3 regions of the Paenibacillus sp. 10L310 genome follow, and region 2 is predicted to be linked to each of the others. Evidence: predicted binding sites of a transcription regulator. Region 2 holds the regulator's gene; each other region holds the start of a gene.
What was found. Region 2 encodes Rex, which represses fermentation and respiration genes when NADH is low (regulators of the CRP and FNR family bind a similar motif). Its sites were predicted from a motif close to TTGTGAAATATTTCACAA; they were not measured.
Positions count from the first base shown of each region.

Region 1: AC1DE7_RS27485 (arabinan endo-1,5-alpha-L-arabinosidase AbnA) is a predicted target of Rex. The motif match lies at 3,874-3,891, and genes of this name have one in related genera.
Region 3: AC1DE7_RS05870 (cytochrome ubiquinol oxidase subunit I) is a predicted target of Rex. The motif match lies at 1,895-1,912, and genes of this name have one in related genera.

Region 1 covers NZ_JBFTKC010000021.1:30,413-37,932, forward strand. The annotation lists gene AC1DE7_RS27470 (carbohydrate ABC transporter permease) at 1-229, opposite strand, end outside; gene AC1DE7_RS27475 (carbohydrate ABC transporter permease) at 256-1,146, opposite strand; gene AC1DE7_RS27480 (ABC transporter substrate-binding protein) at 1,304-2,644, opposite strand; gene AC1DE7_RS27485 (arabinan endo-1,5-alpha-L-arabinosidase AbnA) at 2,777-3,688, opposite strand; gene AC1DE7_RS27490 (ArsR/SmtB family transcription factor) at 4,086-5,003, shown strand; gene AC1DE7_RS27495 (helix-turn-helix transcriptional regulator) at 5,276-6,193, shown strand; gene AC1DE7_RS27500 (DinB family protein) at 6,277-6,786, shown strand; gene AC1DE7_RS27505 (YdeI/OmpD-associated family protein) at 6,798-7,367, shown strand; gene AC1DE7_RS27510 (helix-turn-helix domain-containing protein) at 7,446-7,520, opposite strand, start outside.
Region 2 covers NZ_JBFTKC010000003.1:523,353-530,872, forward strand. The annotation lists gene AC1DE7_RS11350 (acetate/propionate family kinase) at 1-131, opposite strand, end outside; gene AC1DE7_RS11355 (3-hydroxyacyl-CoA dehydrogenase family protein) at 128-1,000, opposite strand; gene AC1DE7_RS11360 (AAA family ATPase) at 1,134-2,636, opposite strand; gene AC1DE7_RS11365 (hypothetical protein) at 2,629-3,156, opposite strand; gene AC1DE7_RS11370 (DUF5590 domain-containing protein) at 3,458-3,988, opposite strand; gene AC1DE7_RS11375 (amidohydrolase) at 4,026-5,333, opposite strand; gene AC1DE7_RS11380 (redox-sensing transcriptional repressor Rex) at 5,320-5,973, opposite strand; gene dinG (ATP-dependent DNA helicase DinG) at 6,193-7,520, opposite strand, start outside.
Region 3 covers NZ_JBFTKC010000002.1:53,147-60,666, forward strand. The annotation lists gene AC1DE7_RS05865 (cytochrome d ubiquinol oxidase subunit II) at 1-453, opposite strand, end outside; gene AC1DE7_RS05870 (cytochrome ubiquinol oxidase subunit I) at 453-1,817, opposite strand; gene AC1DE7_RS05875 (MFS transporter) at 2,217-3,611, opposite strand; gene AC1DE7_RS05880 (LysR family transcriptional regulator) at 3,721-4,596, shown strand; partial or broken gene AC1DE7_RS05885 (GNAT family N-acetyltransferase) at 4,623-4,793, shown strand; gene AC1DE7_RS05890 (MFS transporter) at 4,853-6,043, opposite strand; gene AC1DE7_RS05895 (6-phospho-beta-glucosidase) at 6,175-7,520, opposite strand, start outside.

The DNA.
Region 1 (7,520 bases), on a different contig from region 2:
GGCTGTTTTTGATCCCGCTGAGTAGGGGACCGGCTTCCCAGATTTCTTTATACTTACCAAATTGGAATACTTCAGGTATCCATACAGGCGGAAGCGCGAACACATCCTGCTTCTCCTTCAATGACGTGGACAACATCCAGATCAGTGGTGCAATCATCGCAATCGCCCCAATCGCGAGTACGATAAAGATGATCGAGTTTGTTAATTTCCTCTTTTGACTGTAAGACATCTCCGGTTCACTCCTTTCCTTGACAATCAATCCCCATCATAGGCTGATTTTTCGTTCATTTTGAATTGCACCAGGGTAATGACAAAAATGAAAATACCAAGAATCATGGCCATCGCTGAGGCATAACCCATCTGCAAGTTACTGAAGGCTTTCTGCCAGATGTAGAAAACGATTGATGCCGAAGAGTATTCAGGACCACCCGTAGGTGTCATAATGTTCATCTCGGTGAAGATCTGGGAACCGCCAATGATATTTGTAACAATGAGGAAAAAGGTAACTGGCTTCACCATAGGCCAGGTGATATTGCGGAAGATTTGGAACCCGTTTGCTCCATCCAGCTCAGCCGCCTCGTAGTATGTACGTGATACACTTTGCAGTGCTGCCAGGTACAACAACATCGTGTATCCCAAGCCTTTCCACACCGTCATAATAATCAAAGCCGGTTTAACCGTGTCTTTGTTCGCGAGCCAGTTAGGACCTTTAATCCCAAACAGGTCAAGGAATTGGTTCACCAGACCGTAATCTCCGTTGTACGCCCAGTTCCACATAATGGACACCGCAGCGAGAGAAGAAATGACCGGGATGTAATAGATTACTCGGAATGTTGTGGTGCCGGGAATTTTACGATTTAGACCCATTGCCAGCAACAGCGCCAACAGCAGACCAATCGGGATACCGAGCATCAGGAAGAATGTATTAAACATCGCTTTGTAGAAAAGGTCATCCGTGAGCAAATCCTTGAAGTTGGCCAAACCGATAAAGTTCATCTGTCCCAGTCCGTCCCAATCCGTAAAGGAACCATAAAGGGAGTAGAGGAACGGGAACATGACAAAGATCAGCAATCCAAGAATCGGAGGTAAAATAAACAGATATCCGTACAGCATCTCTTTGCGATACAAACTCGATTTCGTAATCACGGCGTTCACCCCTGTTTCTAGTATCAGCATGTGGCATTCTTCGATTGAACCTTGTCGATCAACGAATGCCACATGCCCGTATGGAATCCAATAAGTTCCAATACGAATGATGCCAGCAGCATGATTGCAGGCTGCCGGCATCACCCTTTCCTATCTACTATTTCTGAGATTTCTTTTCTTGTTCAACCGCTTTGTCGAGCAGTTTTTGCATTTTCGGTTGTTGCTGCTTCACATAGTCTGCGGCTGTAATCTTGCCATCCAATACCGGCTGGATATCCGTGAAGAACAGGTCATACCATTCCGCATTGTACGTGTAGTTACCTGGCAGAGCCCGGCCGTAATCTTCAACGATATCAATGAATTCCTGTTTGTTGGCTGGTTTCGTGGATGTATCTTTGGCCCACTCGTCTGCCATATCAAGCAAGTTCGGAATCTGTACCTTGGCATCTACCAGTTGCTGCATACCTTCCTTCGAAGCTGTAAGGTAATTCACCAATGCTGCTGCTTCTTCCGGATGTTTTGTCTTCGCCGACACTCCGATTCCCAGAGATCCAATCCACGTTGCCGATTTGCCAGTCGACCCCGCAGGGAAAGGCAGCAAATCATAATCGAAAGGCAGTTTCTCAAATGTACTCATATCCCATGGTCCTACAGGGAAGAAAGCCATTTCACCTTTCATCCAGCGTTGATACGTATCCAATGTTTGCGCTTCCTCAATGGAAGGTGTAATTTTGTATACGTTCTGCATATCCGCGAAGAATTGCAGTGCTTCAGCGAATTTTGGATCATCAATCGTTACTTTTGTTTTGGTCTCATCCAACCAATCCCCACCGTTGCTCCATACAAAGGATTGCAGTGCCCACTGTACGTTGAATCCAGTACCGTATACATCCGGTTTACCATCTCCATTGGTATCCTTGGTCGCTTGCTGGTTCACCTTGATGAACTCTTCCCATGTGTATGGTTTATCCTTGTCAGGGAGTGGGATGCCCTCTTTTTCAAACAACGTTTTGTTGTAGCCCAGTGCAAATGGCCCCAGATCCTTCGGCATACCGTAGATATCACCTTGACCTGCCATTTGGCCGTCATAACGATACAGGTCCACGCCGTATTTCCAGATATTATCGAGATCAACATCCGGATTGTTTTCAATATACGAAGTGAGGTTCATCAGCACATTGCTGTTCACATACGCTTTCACGTCACCCGGATTGATATAAAATACGTCAGGCAAGCTGTTGCCTGTAATTGCCGCTCTTAGCTTGGTTGCATATTGATCCGCAGCCGTTACGATAATTTTGACTTTCACACCCGGATGATCTTCTTCGAATTTCTTGACCACCGCTTGGTATGCTTTCTGCTCATCAGTACCGCCGCGGAACATAAATGTTAACTCCTTGTCCCCACTTGCACCGCTGCCTCCTCCGCACCCCGCAAGTACCAGTGCACTTACCAGCATAAGAAGCATAAATGTGACCCAATTCTTTTTCTTTACCATCTGAACCCCTCCTGATCTGGACTTGTAACCGTATTCAATTGGATGAAATAAGATTTCTGTTGTTAAATTTATCAAATCCAGATCACTTTAGTCAACACTTTTATAAAACATTTTATATTTATATAAAATAAATCAGTATTTCGGCCAGCCACTCGAGTCCCAAAGCAAGTCATTAATCAGCAATTTCGGATTGCCATTATCCTCTGCATCATAGGCATGTCTTGCGATGACATTGCCGTTGTACACGTCCTGACCACCTGGACCTTTCCACTTCACATTGCCTGTATCCAATATCGTTCCGCCACCATTCAGCATATTAACTCCGTTTTTGTCCACATAAGGGCCTGTTATACTGGTCGAACGTCCATAGACCATTTTGTAGGTACTGTTCACCCCTTGGCAGCAAGAATCGATGGAAGCAAACAGGTAATAGTAGCCGCCACGATATACAATACTTGGTCCTTCAATAGCACCTCCGTTATTCGGGCGCGCAGCAATGGAAGTTATACTTCCCGTCGGTTTCATCGTGTTTTTGTCCAGCTTGACAATCTTCAGGCCACTCCAGAAAGAACCAAAGGCCAGCCATGGATTGCCTGAAGCATCAATGACCAGATTTGGATCAATGGCATTATAATTATTGGCGGTCGTGGTTTGAAGCACCAATCCTTCATCCTTCCATTGCCCTGCCCCAATGCTGTTCGCAGAAGCAAGACCAATCGCAGACCGATTGGAGCCAAAGGTGGAGATTGAATAATAGAGCCATACTTTTCCGTTATACTGCTCTACATCCGGTGCCCATACATCCAATCCGCTTTGTCCCGGAACGGCAGAAGCCCACCAGGATGGCTTACTTAAGAAGATTTGTGGAACACGATACCAGGACGAACCATTATCGGATTTCAATACTTGAATGCCCGGGCCGGTTGAAAAGGTGTACCAGGAACTGCCCTCTTTGATAATCGACGGATCATGAACAGCGGTATCTCCGGTCAGATTCCAGAATGCCGCCAAAGCTTTTGACTGACCTGCCAGCAGTAATACCATCACAAGTAATGCCGGTAACGCTAACCGTTTCCACTTAAACCTCTTCACATTGCTTAACTTTTCCAAACCAAACTCCACCTTTCCTGTTCAAATGGTTAATTAGGTTCATGAAGTATTGAATCAATTTAGGTATAATAGGATTATAAAAGCGGTTACATTACATTTCAATGGTATATTTCAAATATATGTGAACTGATTAACACTTATTTTAACCGGAATAGTGGACAAAAAATAGGTTATATTCTCGTATTTGCGCTATATACAAGGGTTTTGGCTTCTATTTCTCCACCCTTCCCTTCCATGAGGGAATGATTTATAATTATCTGAAATAAAACATATAAATGTGCAAATGTCTGTGTCGAAGACTTTGTTCAGAACGGGGAAAGGAAATCCACCTATGATTTATATTAAAGATCTGATGTCGGGTGTGAATATCTTCAAAGCGCTTAGTTCGGAAATCCGGATTCAGATCATCGAGCTGCTGGCCAAGAACCAAAGTCTTAATCTCAATGATCTTGCAACCAAGCTGGGACTGAGCAATGGCGCCATCACGATGCATATCAAGAAGCTTGAAGAGAGCGGATTGATCGAGATCAACACCGCCGTTGGCAAACATGGAATTCAGAAGATATGTTATCTCAATGAGGAAAAATTGATGGTTGATCTGCGTTCACAAGAGATTAACAATCGTTATGAGGTGGAAATTCAGGTCGGTCATTACAGCGATTATCAGGCCGCACCTACATGTGGTCTCGCTACCCGGGACAGCATTGTTGGAGAGTTCGATGATCCGCGGTACTTTGCTGATCCACTGCGAATTGATGCGGAGATGATCTGGCTGGCTGAAGGTTATCTGGAATATCGGATTCCAAACTATCTCAAACCCAATCAGTCCTTTAGCGAAATTCAGTTGTCGATGGAACTGGGATCGGAGGCCCCTGGCTTTTGTGACAATTACCCTTCGGATATTTACTTCTATGTCAATGGGATTGAGATTGGCTGCTGGACAAGTCCGGGGGATTTTGGCAATACACGCGGTACCTTTAATCCGGAATGGTGGCCTCCGCACTTGAATCAGTACGGCATGCTGAAGCTGATCCGGATTACACAAGAAGGCAGCTATATCGACGGATGCCGCATCTCGGATGTGACGCTGGACCAGATTGGGCTGGATTACAAAAGCGATATTCACTTCCGCATTGCCGTTACGGACGAACCTTTGAACAAACGGGGCTTAACGATCTTTGGTAAAAACTTCGGAAACTATGGACAGAATCTGCTCGCTCGGGTTCTCTATAACGTGCAAGAAGAGTAGAGCCGTCTCTGACTATTCACTCGATATGAAGTTCGATCGATCTGCTAACATAACTGTTCAACACAACAACAATCATGTGTCTTCGAGAGGGTGCTATCCAGCACTCTTTTTTTGTTTCATCACACCGAATAACTTGTCCAATCATGTTGGAACAAAACTTACTGCATGATATGACCTCCTATAGACCCTGTGTAATCCTCCATGTTGTTTACCCTGGCGTGATATAATAATGGCCTGTAATGACAAAATGGAATAACGGGCGGGGATACCTTTTGAAATTGGAGCGATTAATCTCAATCATATACAAACTGCTGAACCACGAAGTATTGTCTGCTTCCACCTTGGCTGAAGAGTTTCAGGTGTCCCCAAGAACGATCTATCGGGATATTGATGTAATCTGTGCCGCCGGCTTCCCGGTCGTCTCCCATCAGGGACTCAAAGGTGGCTACGGCATGATGGACGGATACAAGATGGATAAAAGCTTGCTCGGTTCTTATGATGTGGATTCCCTGATCACGATCCTGAGCAGTCTATCCACAGTATTCGAAGATGCACGTGCACAAGGCACGATTGAACGTCTGCAAACGATTGGACCGGAGCATCAAACCTCAAGTCTATCGGTGGATCTGGAGACACGCCGAACAGAACCTGATGCCCTTCCTCATCTGCGTAAAGGTATTACGGATCATCAGGTTGTCCGTTTTGACTACATCAATACAAAGAATGAACATACACCCCGCCATCTGGAACCGGTAAAATTACATTTTAAATATCGTAATTGGTATGTATATGGATTTTGCCAGACACGGCAGGATTATCGCGAGTTCCGACTGTCCCGGATGATGAACGTGCAACTGACATCTGAACACTTCCAACCCCACCTTGAGCTTCCCCAAGAGACGGTTGTGTCAGATCTGTCATGGCAAGATCAGGTAAGTGATGTGGTATTTCGGGTGAACCCGGAAGCGCTCGCGGAAGCCATGGATCATTTTCAACAGGCAGATAAACAATTTCACGAGGATGGAAGTATGACGATGCGTATCCCGGTTTATCAACCGTTACAAGCCAAGTGGTTATGGTCGTTTCTACTTAGTTTGGGCAGTGGCGCCGAGGTGCTCGAACCGATTGAATTACGAGGCATTCTGAAAGAACAACTTCGAAACGCACTTAAGCTCTATGAAGAAGTATGACACGCTGTTGTCATACTTCTTTTTTTATAATCATCTCAGTAAGTTCATCCAATCCATCGCCAAATTAAAGGAGACGATCATCAATGAATCATCCGGAACAAATGTATAACTACCACGCATGGGCCAACCAAACCATCCTGGGCAGAATCAAGGAATTGCCCTCTTCTGTACTGAGTCAGGAAGTGAACAGTTCATATCCAACCATTGCTCACGCACTCAGCCATATCTATACAGTGGATAAGATGTGGTATCTGGTGTTAACTGGCACCGGTATGCCCGAGGCACTGCAAGCATGCATACCACTCAATAGTGAAATTCACGGTTCTGTGGATGAGTACATCCAATGTTTTACCGACCTGTCGGCACAATACAGTGAGTGGTTACGAGGCCAAGCTGATTTGGAGCAAACCATTCTACTCGATAATCCATTTGCAGGAGTTCGCGAAACCAGCTTATCGGACATCGTAATCCATGTGGTTAACCACGGAACCTATCATCGAGGCAATGTTTCTACGATGCTGCGTCAATTGGGGCACGCCTCCATCATGAATGACTATTCACTCTTCTGGTATCAGGAACCGGCTCAAGTATAGTTGACAATCGGATGGAAAATGTACATTGTATCCCCGTGACGTCGAGGGATGAATTGAGAAATTGGTTGCAGACGCATGGAAAAGTCGAGAAATCTTGCTGGGTAATGATAAGCATAAAACCCGTGCCAAATAACCTGCTGTATTTGGACGTGGTTGAGGAGGCGCTGTGCTTTGGCTGGATCGATGGAGTCAAAAAGAAAATATCCGAGACTCAATTAGCACAAAGATTATCTCCTAGGAGTAAACGTAGCTCATGGACTGAATTGAACAAGGAACGTGTCCGTCGTCTTGAAAAGTTGGGCTTCATGCATGACGAGGGTAGAAAGGTTCTTCCTGTTATGGAGCCGACTGCTTTCATTATTGATGGTGTGATCGAACAAAGGCTGAAAGAAGACCAGCAGGTTTATGCAAATTTCATGGCCTTCCCTGTCCTGTATCAAAACGTTCGTATCGATACGATCCAAAGTGTTAAGAATCAGCCAGTATTATTCCAGAGCAGATTGGATAAGTTCATAACCCACACAAAGGAAAATAAAATGTACGGTCAGTGGCATGACAACAGACGGCTTTTGGACTATTAAATTCCCCCTTTTCCCCTAGACAGCAGACAGGACCTCCATATGAGGAGGCCCTGTTTTGGTTTTTTATTCAGTCATGTATTAATGAGTCTGCCTGTATGTTTTGGGAGACTTGCCAAAGGCTTTCTTAAACTGGCGGGTGAAATAATTACTGTC
Region 2 (7,520 bases):
TTGTGTGTCAGGATGGAGGAATCCATTCCGATCCGTTCTACCAAACCTTTAGCCAGTACAGATTCGTCAGTCATATTATACAGTTGATATTTGAGCGAGGAACTCCCCGCATTAATTACGAGTACTTTCACAGTCGGTCACCATCCTTGTCGTACTTGAAGAATCCTTCGCCTGTTTTGGCACCCAGGTGTCCTGCACGCACCATTTTCTTCAGGACTGTAGAAGGACGATATTTCAATTCTCCGAATTCACGGAACATTCTTTCGAGTGCAGCTTCAACAGAATCCAATCCGAAACGGTCAGCCATTTCGAGTGGTCCATGTTGGAAGTTGTATCCGATACGCATTGCATCATCGATATCTTCAGCAGATGCAACACCTTCTTGCAATACATGCAACGCTTCGTTAATCAGCAGGCAGATCAGACGGGAAGTTACGAATCCAGGGGATTCATAAATCATGACTCCTTTTTTGTCCGCTACTTCTTCAACAAAACGTCTGGTCTCTTCGAATGTTGTATCCGAAGTTTTCAGTCCACGAATAATCTCTACAAGATCAACCCGGGATACCGGGTGAATAAAGTGCATACCAATAACACGCTCTGGATATTTGGTCGAGCTTGCAAGCTCGGTCAAACTCAGCGTGGATGTATTACTTGCCAGAATGACATTGCTTGGACAAACTTGGTCCAGTTGGCTGAATACTGCTTTTTTCGCATCCAGATCCTCTGAAATTGTCTCAATGACCATGTCGCAAGTTCCAAGTTCAGCTAAATGAGCTACCTTGGTAATGCGGGAAAGAATCAATTTCTTCTCCGCTTTTGTAATCGCCCATTTCTCCAATTGTTTATCCAGATTGGTTTCGATCATGTCATATGCATGATCCAGCTTTTGTGTTGTATGCTCCACGAGAAGCACATCAAGTCCTTTGGCTGCGAGCATCTGGGAAATACCTTGCCCCATCGTACCGCCGCCGACAACTCCTATTTTTTTGAAAAACATGGTTCTGCTCCATCCTTTCGGTTCTCTATTTCTCTATTGTACCCTGTTCGCCGAAAATTACAAATTTCGACCCAACATATAATAATATCTTAGCACGAGTGAAATGTAAAAAAAAATAACCAGCATAAATAAATTATGCTGGTAGAAGGGCACTGTCACGAAATTGACAACGAAATTGCTCGCCAGACAAAACTTCCTCACGAATCAAAATGTCGAGTGAATTGTCGAAAATTGTCCGTTGTTCTTCAAGTAACCGCTTTGTCTGCTCCATCAGTTCTTGCAGAATTAATTTATTCTCTCGCATCAGTTCCTCGGTTGTGACCATATCCATGTTCACAATCCCAAGTGAAGTCAACCCCGAAGCCATCATCGTCTGTACAACATTGGTTGCCTGATCAAAGTCATTGCGTGAACCCGTGGAACGACCACCGTAGTACATTTCCTCCGCAGCTGCTCCTCCGAGTGCAATCATGATCTGCTCTTCCAGAAAGCGCTTCGTATAGAGGAACTGTTCCTGTTGCGGGTTATGACGTACATATCCCAGCGCCTGACCACGCGGACTAAGTGCCACCTGACTAACACTGCCTGGACGAACGAGTTCAGCCATAATGGCATGTCCCAACTCATGAATGGCGACCCTTTTCTTCTCTTCCACGCTGGACTCACGGTCTGTCTTCTCACCCATCATGACTTTATCAATAGCCAGGGACAAATGCCGCTGTTCAATGTTTAACAGCCCGTCTCTCATGGCGTATATTGCTGCTTCGTTCATCACACTTTCGAGCTGTGCACCGGAGAAACCATATGATTCTTCCGCTGTTTTCTCCAGATTAACTTCCTTCAACAGAGGTTTGTTCACCGCATGCAGTTCCAGAATATGCTTTCTGCCCTTTTTGTCAGGCAAGTCCACTTGAATGTGGCGGTCAAAACGTCCCGGTCGCGTCAGGGCGCTATCCAGCATCTCTTTACGGTTCGTTGCAGCGATAACCAGAATTCTTGGCGTATCGGAAGAATAGATTCCATCCATTTCCGTCAGGAGCTGATTGAGGGTCTGATCATATTCACGCTGTTGACCACCCTCACGTTTCCCTCCGATGACATCGATTTCATCGATAAAGATAATAGCGTTTTCCTTATTTTCCTTGGTGGCACGGGTTCTCGCGTCCTTGAACAAATCCCGAATTCTGCTGGCACCCACACCAACATACATTTCCACGAACTCACTACCCGATGCTGCTACAAAAATAGAATCGGTGTAATGGGCAGCAGCCTTGGCCATCAACGTTTTTCCTGTCCCTGGAGGGCCCGTCAGCAAGATCCCTTTTAACGGGCGAATCCCGAACTTCCGGATTTCTTCATGTTTGATCAGAAAGTCAAGCGCTTCACGCAATTCCTGCTTAGCACTGTCTTGTCCGCCAATTTCTTCAAAAGTAAGCTTGGAAGGTCCTTTTTTCTTCCGTTTACGTTCCTGTGCAGCGCCTACTGTAATCCCGCCACGCATTTGCATCATGAACAGCAAAGCTCCGACAAGCACTGCTGCAATCAGGATCGGAACAATATTAACACCAGTAAAAGCAAGGAAAATAATCAATACGGGAAAAAATCCGATGGCAACTTCTTTTGTCCACTTAGGCATTAGGCCACACTCCTATCTGACCGGGCACACGCGGCAGAATAATAAACTTGCTGGCATCTCCGTCTCTGAGACTGACATATACATTGTTGTCATCCATCGCTGTATTTACCTTAATTCCATTCGTCGCCATCTTTGACAACGTTGGTGTAATCTCGGTGTATTGCTTGTTCTCCATCGCCTGAGCTACGGTGAACATCGCATCACCCCACCAACTTTCCAGTGCTTCACTGGAATGATCCACAACATCCAACTTTAGTGAGCGTGTTCCAATCAGGGTCTGTCCTTCTTTGTGAATATATTGTACCAGTCTGCCCAAATCAACATCAGGTTGCAGATCCAGTTTCAATTGTACGTCATTGCGGTTAATAGTTAATTGAACGTCATTGACTCCATCGTACTGGGTTACCATTTTTTCAATCGGATTCTGCACAGCCACCTGACGATATACAAACCAACCTCCAAACAACACAACGGCTGAAATGACGGCAGTTAAAGCAATAGGCAATACTTTTAGCTTCAAGTGAATTACCCCTCCCGGAATTTGGCCCAACCTACTGGCTTATTGGTATATACGAATATGTGCACATTGACTCCTGCGATAATTTTGACAGGTTTATTTGTTTTGAATGTAACTTTGAGTACATATCTGAGTATATCACATCGTATATACAATTTCGAAGGCGAAAATATGAATAAATTATTAATTTTAACTATTTAAATCAAATATGTTTACAGACAACACAAAGAACCGGTTCAGTCGGATATCCGTCTGCCGGTTCTTTCATTTCTTTAATTCTCTAGTTATCTCACTCTATCTTGTTCTAGCTGTTCGGGAGTGTGTAGACCAGGTCCACCTGTTCTCCGTTGCTAAAACGATAAAAGCGATAGTGGTTATGCGTACCGTCTTTATAATACACTTGCCACACATATATTCCATTCACAACTCCGGGCATGATTCGTTTAATCTCACCGGCAGGAACTTCAGAACTGAAGCGATTGCGTATCTGCGCTTCGGACATGCCATTCTGCAACAACTCACTGTGTACAGCGTTTGCACCCTTAACCGGTTGATTGTTTGCATCGAATTTAACCCAGACCATAACATCCTGGTTATCCTTGTTTTTGCCGATCAGGGTCCAGTAGATGTTGTCAGAGCCTTCTTTGTCTCCCCAGATGTACTTGCGCAATTCATCATAGGATGTAATGCCCAGTTGCTCCTGTGCTGCTTGTATGGCGAGCGCTTCTTCCTTGCGTTGGTCCTGCGTGACATGGACGTAATAACGCTGAAGTCCAAACAGAATCAGAACCAGTGCAAGCAGCGAAATCCATATCCACTTCTTTTTTTTCTTCAAAAGCCGAACTTCCTTTCCCTATGATGCTGTCCTGCAATTAACGAGCAAGCAGACCATCAAATGCCAATTGAGACTCACGCAAAATGCGTTCTTCATCCAGTGTCAGACATTCGCCATGTTTCACCACTTGTTTCCCATCCACCCATACGTGCTCAACATCCTTGGCAGAAGCCGAATAGATTGTATGTGAGATCAGGTCTGTATGTGGATAGAAATGTGCCTGTTCAATGTCCAAGGCGATAAAGTCAGCCTTCATGCCGACCTGGAGTGCTCCGGTATTGTTCAAGAAGATGGATTTGGCACCGTATGACGTTCCGAGTAATAACGCTTCGCCTGCTGGCACTGCCGTCGGGTCACCAGATACACCTTTGTGAATCAATGCAGCCAGTCTCATTTCCTCGAACATATCCAGGTTGTTGTTGCTTGCCGGTCCGTCTGTTCCGAGTGACACGGTAACTCCTGCTTTCAGCAACGCAGGTACCCGCGCAACACCTGAAGCGAGTTTCAGGTTACTTCCCGGGTTATGGGATACAGCCACATCATGACGGGCCAGAATCTCAATCTCTTCGTCATTCAGATGCACCGCATGTGCAACCAGGGATGGACGAGAGAAAAAGCCCAGTTTCTCCAGATGTGCCACAGGACGCAGTCCATAATCAGCCACGTTCTGCTCGACTTCACGAAGCGTTTCCGACATATGTGTATGAAGGGGAAGGTTTAGGTCGTTCGCGACCTGCACAAGCTTCTCTATGTAGTCAGGAGGGCATGTATATGGTGCATGTGGCGAGATTACGGTTGTAATGCGACCATCTGCCTGTCCATTCCACTCACGCGCAAACGCAGCCGACTCCTCCAGCTTCCGCAATTGTTCTTCTTCCGAGCACAGCCCGATTACACCACGTGCCAGTGCTGCTCTAACGCCGGATTGCTCCACAACTTTGGCAACTTGATCCATGTGATCGTACATGTCCAGGAAAGCTGTAGTTCCGCCTTTCAACATTTCAAGCACCGATAGCGAAGTTCCCCAATATACGTCTTCTGAAGTCATTTTCGCTTCCATCGGCCACATTTTTTCCTGCAACCATACTTGCAATGCAAGATCGTCTCCGTGCCCTCTGAGCAACGACATCGCTGCATGACCATGCGTATTGATCAGACCCGGCAGGAAGAACAGTCCTTTTCCATCCACTTTGGTACAATTTTTGTCTTCATCCGGCAATGTCTCACCAATATGCACAATCTTGTCATTCTCAACAACCATGTATCCGTGGACCACGTTCCATGTTGTGCCGCCTTCATTAACGGCAAATTTGCCGTTGTGAATTACCCATCTATTTGTTGTCATCTTCCTCGTCGTCCTTTCCAGTCTCCAAGTAATAGGCCAAACTAAGCAGATCCGTTGTAAAGTCAGCATGGTGAATGCGGATATGCGGCGGTGTTTTTAGAATGGTTGGTGCAAAATTAAGGATCGCTTCAATTCCTGATTCAATAAGCTGATCGGCTACATTTTGGGCTTCCGTATCCGGAACCGTGATAATTCCGATGCGAATGTTTTCCATTTTAACCGCTTCCGTCAATTCATCCATTGGTTTTACCGTCAAACTGTTGATTTGACTACCTATCTTCGGTCCATATGCATCAAATACAGCAACAATCTTCATGTTGTCTTTCAGATATGCGTTGTAGTTGGACAAGGCTTGACCGAGGTTACCCGCTCCTACCAGAGCTACATTAATTTGCTGATCGATTTTGAGAATGTGACGAATTTTCTCGATCAAATAGGATACATCATACCCGATCCCTTTACGACCAAAATCACCGAAGTAAGCCAGGTCTTTACGAATTTGGGCCGGATTCAGATCCAGCCTCTGTCCAAGCTCTTGAGAAGAAACAGTAGCCACCTCACGCTGATGCAACTCGTTCAAATAACGCAAGTAAACAGGCAGACGTCGTACCACCGCTTCTGAAATTTTATCCGATTTCATTCTTGCTCCCCCTTACCAAGGCCGCGATAAAATAATAGATGAAAAGATGAGCATTCTGTATAAAACTCAAAGATAAACGTGACATTTTATACAGAATGCTCCTTGTAATTTAGGTTATAAGTTCTTACGTGCAACTGCTTTAATCGGATACGGAAATATCTAATAAAGTTTAACGCCAAACGATAGTGTCATGCAATGATATAACGAACAAAACAACCATTATTTTTGTTCATTAGCAGGTTTTTCCAACCACTCAGTAATTCGTGGAACCATTTGCTCCGTGAGCATATGCTCCATTTTGGGACCAGGTAATGAATACAAAAAGAATTTACCATAATACGCTTCAATCACCCGTGTATCATAAACAATGACAATTCCTCTGTCCTTTGCTGTACGTACCAATCGGCCAAATCCCTGCTTGAAACGAATGACCGCTTGTGGCACGGACAGTTTCATGAACGGATTTTTCTTCTGTTCCTGGAGCAACTCACTCTTGGCTTCCACCAACGGATGATTCGGTGGCTGGAAAGGCAGTCGCACAATAGCGAGACAAGTTAACGCCTCTCCCGGGATATCTACACCCTCCCAGAAGCTACTTGTGCCCAGAAGTACCGTTGCTTTGGCATCTTGAAACCTGCGAGTCAATTTGGAACGACTTCCACTGTCAACGCCTTGCCCAAGCAACGAGATGTCGTTGCCAGACAGTGCCTCCTTCAGCGGATCATAGACCTGTCGCAACATCTTGTATGAAGTAAACAGAACCATCATGCGTCCACGCGTAGCAATTGCCGTCTCTGCGAGTGATTGCACCAGCATATTAACAAAGTGCGCATCACCCACACTTCCCTTCACACTTGGGAAATCACGCGGAATCACCAGAAGTGCCTGATCGCGATAGTTGAAAGGTGATGGCAACATCGACGTTAATAGCCGATTGTTCTCGGCGGCTTCCTGCAAGCCAAGCTGTTCAATCATGAACTGGAATGACTTATCTACCGAAAGCGTAGCCGATGTAAGCACAACACTTTTCTTTTTATCAAAAAATAAATCCTTAAGTTGTGCACTCACATCTACAGGTACGGCATACAGCTGGAGAGATTTGCTGCGGAATTGGCCGCTGGCTTCCATCCAGTACACCGTTTTGGCGTCATCCATACGCATGAAGAAACGTAGATTCTCCTTCAATGTGGTCAGATCTTTCAGCAGTCCTGTAATGTCCGTGATCAGACTATCCGATTGATAATCATCCTGATCCTCTTTCACTTCAAGCAGCAATTTGTCCCCTTTGCGAACCAAATCGCCCAGAGTCACATAGATCTGGTTCTCCAGATCCTGCAACTCCTGCCATTTTGCAGGTTTCTGAGATGCTTTCAGACGCAGTGAAAATTGCCCCGTCTCTCCCGGTGAAGCATCACTTCGTTCAGGCAAGAGACCAAACAAGGCATCGCTCATACGATCCCACAGCTCCTTAACTTCAAGAGCGAGCGGGAACATCTGATCCACCATGGAGCCCCATTGCACCGAATTTTCATGCCCGGATAACTGCG
Region 3 (7,520 bases), on a different contig from region 2:
GGAAACGGTATCTCCCTGCTTCAAAATAAAGCCACCTTCAGACAGGGTCAGTGCCACTGACAATGACGCTGGAATAAGTAGACCCGTAGCTCCGTATAAGAACAAATACACGATACTTTTTTTGGAACCATAATTTTCGAAAGCATAGAATGAACCACGAATGGCAAGTAAAATGACGGCAATACTTCCCGGAACAAGTAGCGCGGAGCCATAATAGTAAGCAGTATCCGGAAAGAATCCAACGATGCCAATATAGAAAAAGACAAAAAATACATTGGTGATCTCCCAGACCGGTGATAGATAACGGGAGATCAGACGATTAATCAGGTGATCCTGCTTTGTCAGGCGTGCATAAAAGGCGAAGAAACCTGCTCCAAAATCAATGGAAGCTACAATAAGATAGCCGTACAAGAACAGCCAGAGTACCGAAATACCAATTAATTCATAACTCATTATGCCTGGCCCCCTTTCTCGGCTGATTGATCATGCTTCTCCTTCAACCATTTCTCCATCTCGAGTTCAGCAGGATTGTTATTGAACAACCGTCTCAGTACGACGACACACATAACGCCTAGCAGAATGTAGAGAAGCAAGAAGACGAAAAATAAAATTCTCACACTCGGTGAAGAAGTAGCGGCCTCTTCTACCCGCATATAACCTCGGATGATCCATGGTTGCCGCCCGATCTCTGCATAGAACCAACCCATCTCAACGGCCAGAAAAGCAAGCGGTGCACTCAGTGCAACCATACGAAGCATCCACTTGTTAAACTGATTACGTTTCTTCCAGAATACAAACAGGAAGTACAGACTTGATATAGCAAGCAGAGCGAATCCAATACCAGCCATTAGATCAAACAAATAATGCACAAGTAAGGGCGGGTGTTCATCTGGTGGAAATTCGTTCAGCCCGGTTACCTCGGCGTTAAAGTCTCCAAAGGCAAGGAAACTGAGCAGTTTCGGCAAATGAAGAGCGCCTATAATTTCATGTTCTGCATTCAGCCATCCCAAAAAAATCAAATCCGCGCCGCTTTCCGTCTCGAAATGCCACTCGGCAGCTGCGAGCTTCTCCGGCTGATGCTCAGCCAAAAACTTGGCAGACACATCTCCAGCTAAAGAATTTAACAAACTGAATACCAGCACAACGGCCATCATGAGATTCAAGCCTTTTTTGTGGTAGGCTGACACTCCTTTTCTCAGCATCGCAAAGGCTGCTATTCCTGCTAACAGAGCAGCTCCTGTCAGATAAGCCGAGCTTAATACATGGAACACTTTGGAGAACGTCGCTGTATTCAGCATCGCTTGCACGGGGTTCACTGCCATGAATTGACCTGCTTCCATGACAAAACCTTCAGGCTGGTTCATGAATCCGTTCACTGTTGTAATAAAAACAGCAGACATGCCTGCCCCGGCGACAATCGGAATAGTCAGCAACCAGTGGATATACGGATTTTTGAACCGATCCCACGTGTACAGATAAATGCCCAGGAATATTGCTTCAAAAAAGAATGCAAATACTTCCATAAATAGTGGCAGTGCAATGACATTCCCGGCAAGTTTCATAAAATTCGGCCATACCAAGGCCAACTGTAGTGAGATCGCTGTGCCTGTCACGACACCAACCGCGACAGAAATGACAAACCCTCTGGACCACCTCTTTGCCATAAGTATGTAATGGTGATCCTTCTTCCGAATGCCGATGAACTCTGCAATAGCAATCATCAAAGGTACGCCGACACCAAGCGTTGCAAAAATCACGTGGAACCCGAGCGTCAAACCAGTCACTAGCCTGCTCCATAAAACCGTATCAATAGCCATTCTTTGTGTTGCCTCCTTTCAAACTCTGTTCAATTTAGAAACATTCAATATCAGATTTGGCCAAGCTCAATGCAGAGTTGCGAAAAATTTCACAAAGTTAGGTATGACGATATCTTGCCACACCTATAATGCGTTTACTCCTGTAGGCCTCCGATAATAACAATCATTGGATGCCTATTAAAATCTGATATTGATGCACTTAAAGTACTAACGAAACCTATTAATCAAAATTATTATATCTTTATTTTTACCTAATTCAATCAAAGACACGTCTTCTACCCTAAACGTTCAAGAAAGGATCAACTCTTTCTGACAACTTGGTGAAAATCAAAAAATACACCCAATGGAGCTATTGATTCATTGGGTGTAAACGTGTTATTGCACGGCAGATTCTCTATTTTACTTGCTTACTTGCTCCGGACTCACCAAACCTGCCTCGCGACGTATGCTCATGATGATCAGTGATGCAGCTAATACCGTAAGGATGATTCCAAGCATCTGAAATCCTGTCACATTGAATGTATCCCCCATAACAATTCCAATCAATAACGACGATAAAATGGTCCCCAGATAGCGTGATGTATTAAAAATACCCGATGCGACTCCAATCATTTCTTTCGGTGTGCTTTTAAACAGTGCTGCTTGCATACCGACCGCGTTTAGGCCGTTACTTATGCCAAATAAAGCTAAGGCAACAATGATTATGAAGATTGGAGAAGTTTCATTCATAACAACGATTAATATAGAGCCAAATGTCATTAAAGAAGCGGATACGATCAGAGCTGGCCGTGATCCTGATCTGTCAATCCAGCGTCCTGCGATCGGAGCAATAATGACTGAACATAACCCCAAAGCTAGCATGCTCATTCCTGTATGAACTTCGTTGAGATGACGTACCTGCTTCAAATACGTAGGAACTCCAAAAAAAAGTGCGTAAAACAAGATGTTCACCAGCATGTATTGCACATTCACCCAAGTCATCTCCGGATATGAGGCAAACGTTCGCAGAGGGATAAAAGGCGTGGCTGCTTTTAATTCATGTCGGAAGAACATGACGAGTGCGATTAACCCGATCCCCCCTGTCAGCAGATGCCATGTTGAAATATCTCCTGTGGAATTTACTGAAAGTAAACCGATGAGCAGAGTCACCAAAGCTACCGTAAACATCAGGATACCTGGTGCGTCAATTAACGCAAGCCATTGCCGAATGGACATGTGACCAGAGATAGACGGAGATTGCTCGTCCTTCGGGATTGTTTTCCAGGCGAACCAAAAACTCACCAAGACAAACGGAATATTAACGAAGAATATGCTGTGCCAGTCCCACCAATGAATCAATACTCCACCAATAAAAGGTCCAATTGCAGCCGCTCCAGAAAGGAATATAGCCAAGGTGGACAAGGCGGAGGCTTGTTTTTCAGTCACGTTCATTCTGACAATCGCCATTCCGACGGCCACCATCATACTTGTGCCAAATGATTGAACAATCCGGAATACGATGAGCCATGAAAAACTGGGAGACCACGGAGCTAGCATGGACGATACAAAAACAATAACAAGACCCATGAGGAAGATCTTCCTGCGGCCAAACAAATCACTACACTTGCCCATGACGGGTTGAGCGACAGCACTGGCAATGTAAAATGATAAAATAATCCACGAAACGGCTGTAAAATTAAGTTGATACACTTGTTGTAGCCTGGAAATTGCCACCGAAATCATGGAGGAATTCAACGGATTCAACATAATTCCGAGTCCAACAGCTAACATCAATCCTTTATTTCGAACGTTCATTGGTGCACCTCTCTCTCTTCTGTTGTTATCTTACTTGAACGTATTCATTTATTCCAACGCATTATATGTTATGATTTGATGAACTAGAAGGAATGAAGGAATGGTGCAAATGGAGCTTCTTCAACTAAAATATTTCCTGACAGTGGCCCGATGCGAACATGTTACGGAAGCTGCGGGAAAGCTGCATGTCACGCAATCCTCCCTGAGCAAAACGATACAACGATTAGAGGACGACCTTGGAGTCCCTTTATTTGATCGAATCGGGAGAAAGCTACGACTAAACGACTTTGGAAGAACATTTCTTCAGCGAACTGAAAAAGCCCTATTTGAATTGGAACAAGGAAAGCGGGAAATCGCTGACCTCTCCAATCCGGATCAGGGTACATTGCAATTGGCAGTGACTACGGCGAGCACATTGCCCGGCATACTGCGGGAATTCCGGAAAAACAAGCCGGATATTCAGTTCCATGTGCAAATGGTCTCGTTAGAAAACATGTCCAGACTTCTGCATCGGGGCGAGGTGGACTTTTGTCTCTCCTCCCCTCCGATTGAAGGTGACGATATCGAATGTCAGATACTATATGACGATCCGATTGTAGTCGCTGTTCCTATGGGTCATCGATATGCAGACCGAAGCAGCATTCAATTAACAGAGCTTAAGGACGAGTGGTTTGTTGGGGTGAAGCAAGGGTATGGGGTTCGTGATATGGTAGATTCCGTATGTCAATCCGCTGGTTTCCTACCGAAGTATGTATATGAAGGGGATGAGCCTGCAAGATTAACAGCCCTTGTGGAGGCGGAGATCGGTCTCGCTTTTATACCTAGCACAGCCAGAAACCCGCATGAGCGCATTAGATATCTTCAGGTAGAGGAACACCAGCTCGTTCGGGAAATCGCTCTACTTTCGCATAAAAACAGGTATATTTCCAAAGCCGCTTTAGAGTTTCGCAGCGTGGTTATGGACTATTTCAGTGCTATGCCATGAGCATAAATTCAGTCCAGAGGAGTCCATTCGAACATCTGAAATTCCACCGCATAGAAGCTCATATTAATGTGGATAACACCCCTTCCATGAAACTGGCAGAGAGTGTTGGTATGGAATTTGAATGTCTACGTAAAGGGTTTATACACGAAAATAATGAATGGACCGATCACTTGGTGTATTACAAGAATTCTATTTAAAAAGTTCATACAACTCAATATAAAACAAGGGAACTCCATATCATGAAGTTCCCTGTTTTCTATGTTTGTTGAATATTCTTCTTTTTGCGATGAAGGGTTACTACTCCCAAACTAACTGCTGAAATCCATAATAGAATTATTGCATTACTTGAGACTAATGATTGCACTGTATCTAGTCGTAATAATTGCGTAATTAACCTTCCTTCATAGGGTGAAAGTGTGGCTCCCAAGTTATACGCGATCAGAACAATGGTCGTACCCAGCTTTGCCATTTTGGCGATTTGTTGTGCAAAAGTATGCAATAAATAGGGCATTATACAGCGGAATGAAAACCCGATGATCATTGAGCACACGGTAGTAAGAATAATACTTTGCGAGATCGTCGTAACGAACATCGAGCTTCCAAGTAACAGAATCGATAATGGAACGATATAGTTACCGAGTGTTTTGTATACTTTCCCAAAAGAAGAGCCGGCAACAAAAGCTCCCAAACCTATAAATGCAATCATGTTGCTTCCGTTTGTCGCAGTTCCGATATTTTTTTCCAAAATCAAAGGAGTAATCTGTAAATTATAATTGATGAAGATAGCTACAATCACAAATAATAAGAGACCATAGCCGATCATGACTTGAAGGGCTTTTTTATTATTTGTGTACCTTGAATTCGTGGTGACCTCTTCTCTTCTATTATGCTCTTTTTTATCAGAAGGAACGAAAAGCAGGAATGCAATGAAAATAGGAAGTGCCAGGGCGTAGACATAAAATGATGTGTGCCAGCCCATTTTCAATAGTTGACCAACGAGTAGTGTTAGACAAATGCCTCCTAATCCCTCAAAGGCACTTTCTAAGCCGATTACGGTTGCTTGTTTAGCTGGATTCTTATGATACATATCACTGATCATCTGAATGATGAGCCGGTTAAATAAACCTACACCTAACCCAAACAAACAGCGAGAAATGAACAGCAACGAAAAAAGGTCATGATACAATGCAGGGAATACTCCCGCAATGAGAACAAGTCCTAATCCAGTTAGTATAGTTGCTTTCTTCCCAATAAGAAGTTCAAGTCGATTAGCAATTAACACACCAAGAATGACAAATAATGAAGGTATGGTCGTTAATAATCCTACATGTGTTACCGATATCTCTGGAAAATCATTGGTTATCGCAGGAATGTTAGCGGCAATCACTGGACCTGAAGAAATTAATAACGCAACGGACAATAACGAATATGTTTTAAGCTTCTCCATGGATATTATAAAAAACCAACTCCTAATGTTTGTATTTGCTCCATATGGCCAATAGTTAGCCTTGATGCTGCGATAAATGGATAAAGCAGTAACGCATAAGTCGATGACTTCATACGTTACTGCTCAGTCGATTAGAGTTCTTTACCGTTACTTTGAATAACTTTTTTGAACCATTCAAAGGATTTTTTCTTGCTACGTTTCAACGTACCATTTCCAGCGTCATCTTTGTCGACATGTATGAAACCGTATCGTTTACTCATCTCTCCAGAACTTGAGCTTACTAGATCAATGCAACCCCAGGACGTGTAACCCAACAACTCTACGCCATCTTCTTCCACTGCTGTTATGAAAGCTTGGATGTGTTGACGCAAATACTCGATTCTATAATCATCCGCAATATATCCCGTCTCATCAGGAGTATCTATCGCTCCTAAGCCATTTTCAACGATGAATAGTGGCTTTTGATATCGGTCATACAAGGAATTCATTGTAATTCTTAGACCTTCAGGATCGATTTGCCATCCCCATTCACTCGTTTTCAAATGAGGATTGCGCAGTGTCGGAAACAGGTTAGCTGCCGTTTGTGTGTTTACTTCCGGGTCTGCACTGGTTAATCGTGAACCATAATAACTGAACGAAACGAAATCAACCGTATTATTTTTCAAACATTCCTCGTCCCCGTCTTCCATGGCTAAATGAATATTCATTCGTTCTAACATTTTCTTGGCATAGTTTGGGTATTCTCCTCGGGACTGTACATCGACGAAGAAGTAGTGCTCGCGATCTCTTGTCATGGCTTTCCAGACATCATCTGGTGCACATGTATACGGGTAAGTGTTGGCACCTGCTAACATACAGCCAATCTTAATTTCCGGGTTAATTCTACGCGCAATTTCAGTTGCTTTTGCACTTGCGATCAATTGATGATGAGCCGCCTGATACTTCACAGCATCCTCATTCTCACCTTCTTCAAACACTAGGCCTGAGCTACCAAAAGGTAGATGCAACAGCATGTTAATTTCATTAAAGGTAAGCCAATACTTCACTTTATCTTTATAAAGGGTGAAGATCGTTTCACACAGTCTCTCATAATAATCCACCATTTTTCGACTTCTCCACGATCCAATAGTTTTCACCAAATGAATAGGGACATCAAAATGAGTAATGGTGACTAACGGCTCAATGCCATACTTCAAACATTCGTCAAATACATTTTCATAGAATTTCAAACCCTCTTCGTTGGGTAACTCGTCATCTCCATTAGGGTAGATCCGAGTCCATGCCAAAGATAAGCGGAAACACGTAAAGCCCATCTCTGCAAATAAAGCAATGTCTTCTTTATAACGATGATAAAAATCAATAGCCTCATGACTCGGATAAAAATGTTCTTCATCACATTCCAACATTTTTAATTGCCCTCGCATGACAGGAACACGATCTTTCCCTGCCGGGATTACATCAACTGTGGATAGTCCCT